Thiorhodovibrio frisius: one gene and its partner. The protein of the gene in region 1 interacts with the protein of each later gene in a pairwise test. Links are inferred from orthologs where the notes say so. Each region holds a gene or a part of one and is shown on either strand. Other genes may lie near its edges.

Region 1 (2,978 bases):
GATAGCACGTCAGCACCGCGCGCCGGCACCCGTGGGGGAGGAGCCGGACCCGCGCCTGGACCCTCCGGCGCTCAATCCGGCACCCAAACTGGAATCCAGTCCGGAAATCACGCCAGCCAGGGAAGCAAGGCCGCAGAAGCGCTCCCTCGGGCGAGCAAGGTGGCTGAACCCTCTTATCCCGAGTCAGCGACAACGCAACCAACCGCGCCAGCGCAACCGACCGAGTCCAGGCGCCCGGTGGCGCGGGCGAGTGCTCGCGAACCTGAGGTAGTGCAGCCGGCGATAACACCAGGCGTGGTGCCGCCTCTGAATGGCGACCGGGACTGGCATGCGCTGGTCGAGCATCTGCCGGTGAACGGGCTCGGTCGTCAGTTGGCCTCGCACTGCGCCTTCAACTCCTGGGCCGGCGGTGAACTGCACCTGCATCTTGAGCCCGACTGCGAGCACCTGATCAAGGCTGACGCAGCGGAGCAGCGGCTCGCGCAAACCCTGCAAGAGGTGCTTGGCCAGCCGGTGCGGCTGCGGATCGAGGCGCGACGCTCGGCGAACGACACCCCGGCACGGGCGCGGGCGCGCGAAGAACAACGGCTTCAGCGCGAGGCCGAAGTGCTGGTGCGCGAGGATCCCATTGCCTTGGGACTGGTGTCGCGACTCAATGCAGAATGGGTACCGGGGAGTTTTCGCGCTACCGGCGCCTGATCGGCCCCCAATCGGAATAGCCAAGGGGCAGCGGATACCGGCAGGGATCAAGAATTCCATCGAAAAACGACAGAGGATCATGCATGAAAGGCGGAATCGGGAATATGCTCAAGCAGGCGCAGAAAATGCAGCAGGAGCTGCAAGAATCGCAGGAGCGCTTGGCACTGGAGGAGGTGACGGGTGAGTCGGGCGGAGGCATGGTGAAAATCACCATGACCGGCAAGTATGAGGTGCGCAAGGTGGAACTCGACCCATCGTTGCTCAGCGACGACAAGGAGATGCTTGAGGATCTGATTGCCGCCGCCACCAACGATGCCGTGCACCGTGTCGCTGAAAAACAAAAGGAAAGCATGGCAAACCTGACCGCAGGCCTGCCGCTGCCGCCGGGAATGAAGCTGCCGTTCTAGCCATGAGTTCCGGGGCAGGGCGGGGATTGCCAAGGCCCGTTGCAAGACCTGATGCCACCACCGGATGTTGTGCTGCCTGAGTGTGTGACCAGTGCCGTGTCAGAATCCAGTCTGCTGCCCGAATTGATCGACGCCCTGCGCTGCCTGCCCGGAGTCGGGCCTAAGTCAGCCCAGCGCATGGCGTTTTATTTGCTTGAGCGGGATCGCGACGCCGGTCGGCATTTGGCCAGCATGATGGCAGCCGCCATGGATCGGATCGGGCGTTGCCAGTCCTGCCGCACTCTGACCGAAGCGCAGCTGTGTGGTATTTGTGCGAATCCAAAGCGCGATCAAAGCCTGGTCTGCGTGGTAGAAGGTCCGTCGGACGTTGCGGCAATCGAGCAGGCAACGGAGTTTAGCGGCGGCTATTTTGTGCTTGGCGGACGTCTGTCGCCGCTCGACGGCATCGGCCCGGAAGAACTTGAGCTTGGGCTCTTGCAGCAAAGGCTTGCCGCAGGCGGCGTGCGCGAGCTTATTTTGGCGATCAGCCCCACCATTGAGGGGAGTGCCACTTCGCACTATATCGCCGAGATGGCCGCCGCTGTGAAGGTGCCTGTCACGCGCATCGCCCACGGCGTGCCTCTGGGCGGGGAGCTTGAGTATGTCGATGGTGGCACCCTGGCCCATGCCTTCTGCGGTCGCCAGCCGGTTTGAGTTTTCCTTCCGTGCATCGCTCCGAGATGGCAGAATGCGAAACAGCATTATCAGGAGGCCGAGAAGTTATGTCAGAGACTGTGTTCGGTAAAATCGCGCGCGGGGAGATGGACGCCGACATCCTTTATCAGGATGACGAGGTTGTCGCCTTTCGCGATCTGAATCCTCAGGCTCCGGTGCATATTCTGATTATCCCGCGCAAGCCTATTGCCACACTGAACGACGTCTCCGCCGAGGATGCCGCTCTGATCGGGCGTTTGTTTCAGGTCGCATCCATGTTGGCCGCGCGCGAAGGCGTGGCCGAGCAGGGCTATCGCACCGTCATCAACTGCAACGCCCAGGGCGGGCAGACGGTTTATCATCTGCATGTGCACCTGCTTGGCGGTCGTGCGTTGCAGTGGCCGCCGGGTTAGTGGTAGGCGGAGAATTGACTGTGGAGACAGAATCCGAACAGAATGGCTCGCAAAACGTCCTGGAGATCAAGGCCGCGTCTTTTACGCTCCCTGTGATTCGGGTGTTGCGGGTGGATATGAACGAGATTGCCGATGAGATCACTGCCAAGGTCGAGCAGGCACCTGATTTTTTTCGGCATGCTCCAGTGGTCATTGATCTGACTGGGCTCGATGATCCCGCCGCCGAGATCAATTTTCCACAGCTCGTCGGGATGTTGCGTGGCTATGGTATGCTGCCCATCGGGTTACGCGGTGGCAGTCCGGAGCAGCAGAGTGCGGCTCGAGCGATGGAGTTGGTGTTGATGAGCGACGGCGGCCACCGACGCATGCATCAGATCCCCGTTAACGACGAGTCGAACGCGCAGGCACACAAGCAGGCGGAAAACCGACAGGCCGGCGAAAATGCCGCGCATGAGAATCCAGATCAAGACGAAGCAGCCCAGACTGAATCAAGCCAGTCCGAATCAAGAACCGGCGACACAGCAGTCGAAGGTGTTGGTATCGAGTTTGGCTCCACGCTGATCAACCGCCCCGTGCGATCTGGGCAAAAGGTCTATGCCGCCGGCGGCGATTTAACGGTCACCGCTGCGGTCAACTCGGGGGCCGAGTTGATGGCCGATGGCAATATCCACATCTACGGCCCGCTGCGCGGTCGGGTATTTGCCGGGATCAAGGGTGATACCCGGGCGCGGATATTCTGTCAGGATTTACAGGCGGAACTGGTGGC
Region 2 (2,756 bases), 1.7 Mb from region 1 along the record:
TTCTGGCACTGGCCGGTTGTGATTACTTGACCATTTCTCCGGGACTGCTGGGCGAACTGGCCGACCAAGACGGCTCGGTTGAGCGCAAACTGGATGCCGAGGCGGCGCGCGCCATGGACATCGAGCGAGTGAGTTTCGATGAAAAAGCCTTCCGCTGGGGACTCAATGAAGTCGCCATGGCGACCGAAAAGCTGGCGGAGGGCATTCGGCTGTTCACTGCCGATACCGAGAAGCTTGAGGCTTTTGCGCGCAAGACTGGCAGCGGCACTTGATCGGTTTTTGCTGATCAGGCGCGCGATAGGCTGCGGTAAAGGGGCGCCGGCATTCGGGTCAGGCGCCCTGCCCGTCCGCGCTGGCGCGCGCGTCTCGCATCCGGGCTTTCATCTCGGCTACGGCGCGCTCGAATCCAATAAAGAGCGCGCGTGCGACGATTGAGTGGCCGATATTCAGCTCGCGGATGCCGGCGATTGCGGCGATGGTCGACACATTGTGATAATCAAGCCCGTGACCGGCGTTGACCTGCAAGCCAAGTGATTGGCCTTGGCGGACGCCCTCGGCCAGGCGCTGCCGCTGGGCTGCGCGTGTCGGCTGGTTTTTCGCGTCGGCATAGTGCCCGGTGTGGAGTTCGATCACGGGCGCGCCCACCTCGGCTGCGGCCTGGATCTGCTCCGGCTCGGCATCGATAAAGAGCGACACCCGCACACCCCCTTCGGCCAGTTCGGCGCAGACGTCTTTCATGCGCGCGCGCTGGCTGGCGACATCCAGGCCGCCTTCAGTGGTGAGTTCCTCGCGTCGCTCCGGCACCAGGCAACAGTCGCTCGGGCGATACTGGCTGGCGATGCGAATCATCTCTGCTGTCGCGGCCATTTCAAGATTCATGCGCGTTTGCAGAGTCTCTGCCAGCAGAGCGACATCTCGGTCCTGTATGTGGCGGCGGTCCTCGCGCAGATGCAGAGTGATCGCGTCGGCGCCGGCCTGCTCGGCCAGCAGCGCAGCTTGCAGGGGCTCAGGGTAGCGGGTACCGCGCGCCTGGCGCAAAGTCGCGACATGGTCGATGTTCACACCCAACAGGATGGATGATCCAGCCTGATTATGCATGATTTGATTCTCCGTGGATTGCTTGGCTGGCGGGTTGCTCGGCTGACTGTGGCGGGCTTCGGAGACTGCCGTCCGCATGGCCCGCGCTTGCATTTTCCGCAGCCGCTCCCTGGCCTGGAAGAGCCCGAAACAGCTCGCGACTGCGCAGTGGCTTGTTGCCCAAATGCGGCGCCAGTGCCCGTCGCAACAGCGTTTTAGCTTCGCGCCGATGCCTGGGTTCCAGTGCCTCGCCACGGACAAGACGGCCCAGGGTCTCTCCGCTTACCGACTCGGGCCCCGCTGCCAGCGCGCGGCGCAGACCTTGCTCGGGGTAGAGAACGTAATGCTCCTCTGAGCGAACTGCAATATCCTCATCGGCCAGCCGATTCAGGTCCAATGCATAGCCCATGGCGGCCAGCAGGCTCAGTTCAAACTGACGCAGGCCAAGATCGGGTGAATCGGAGCTGCTCAAGGCTTCGAGCACCATCTGGTACGCGGGAAAAAGACTCTCCGGCGCTTCCTGACGGGGCCAGAGCCGCATTAGGAGTTCGTTGACATAAAACCCGCAATAGAGGCTGGTGCCGATCAAGCTCAGCGCGCGGCCGGCAGCTTCGGCGCGCGTGAGTGTTTTCACCTCCCCGCGACCCGTCCAGCCAAGCCACAGGGGCTGAAACGGCTGGAGCAGAGCGGCCTGCGTTGACCGCGCCCGTTTGGCGCCCTTGGCCACCATCGCCAAGCGCCCGTCCTCTGCGGTGAACAGCTCGAGCAGCAGGCTGGTGTTGGCATAGGGGCGGCGGTGCAGGACGAAGCCGCGTTGCAGGCGTGCTTGCATGCGTTAGACAGGCGCGCGTCAGCGACGCGTATCGGCGGAGGTCAGATCATTCAGGGCTGTCTCATCGCGCGTCCAGCCCTTTTTGACTTTGATCCAGAGTTCAAGATGGACCGAGGTTTGGAACAGTCGCTGCATGGCCTCGCGTGCGGCCGTGGCTGTGGCCTTTAATGCCTCGCCGCGATGGCCGATGAGAATGGCTTTCTGCGAGTCGCGTTCAACCCAAATCAGGGCATTAATCCGATAACGATTGGGTTCTTCATGAAAGCGCTCAATGGTGACCGTGGTCTGATAGGGTAATTCATCACCATAGCGGCGCACCAGTTGCTCGCGAATCAACTCGGCGGCGAGAAAGCGCGATGAACAATCGGTGAGTTGGTCGTCTGGAAACCAGTTCTCGCCTGAGGGTAATCGTGTGAGTAGTTCCTGTTCGAGTTGCTCGAGCCCATCTCCAGTGCGAGCGGACACTGGCACCAAGCACTGGAAAGGATGGCGCTCGGCAAGCCCGTGCAGAAAGGGCAGCAGTTTTTCCTTGTGATCGAGCCGGTCGATCTTGTTAATGACGGCAATAACAGGCGATTGCGCATCGGTCAGGGCGCCCAGAGCAAGTGCGTCTTCAGGGCCGAATTTCACGGCTTCAACCACCAGCACGGCGAGATCGACATCGGCAATGGCCGCGCGCGCGGCGCGGTTAAGTTTGCGATTAAGCGCATGATCACTGCGATCATGAATGCCTGGAGTGTCGACAAAGACCAGTTGTCCGCCCTCAAGCGTCTTGATGCCGACAATGGTATCCCGGGTGGTCTGCGCCTTGTGCGAGGTAATGGACAGCTTCTGCCCCAGCAGCCGA

Evidence for each region.
Region 2: the proteins of recR (region 1) and recO interact in binary tests that used the Escherichia coli proteins (3 or more experiments, as listed by UniProt). The link is inferred for Thiorhodovibrio frisius from one-to-one orthologs.

Annotation. Positions count from the first base shown.
Region 1 is NZ_CP121471.1:1,018,930-1,021,907, forward strand. What follows is about bases 15-2,978. They hold recR (recombination mediator RecR), read left to right. Parts: upstream 15-1,157; coding sequence 1,158-1,799; downstream 1,800-2,978. Other genes in these bases: dnaX (DNA polymerase III subunit gamma/tau), read left to right, coding at 15-699; Thiofri_RS04940 (YbaB/EbfC family nucleoid-associated protein), read left to right, coding at 783-1,106; Thiofri_RS04950 (histidine triad nucleotide-binding protein), read left to right, coding at 1,868-2,212; minC (septum site-determining protein MinC), read left to right, coding at 2,233-2,978. In the rest of the region: more of dnaX, read left to right, coding at 1-14. UniProt on the Escherichia coli protein: May play a role in DNA repair. It seems to be involved in an RecBC-independent recombinational process of DNA repair. It may act with RecF and RecO.
Region 2 is NZ_CP121471.1:2,679,944-2,682,699, forward strand. What follows is about bases 1-2,742. They hold recO (DNA repair protein RecO), read right to left. Parts: upstream 1,910-2,742; coding sequence 1,091-1,909; downstream 1-1,090. Other genes in these bases: tal (transaldolase), read left to right, coding at 1-272; pdxJ (pyridoxine 5'-phosphate synthase), read right to left, coding at 331-1,098; era (GTPase Era), read right to left, coding at 1,928-2,742. Also shown: more of era, read right to left, coding at 2,743-2,756. UniProt on the Escherichia coli protein: Involved in DNA repair and RecF pathway recombination.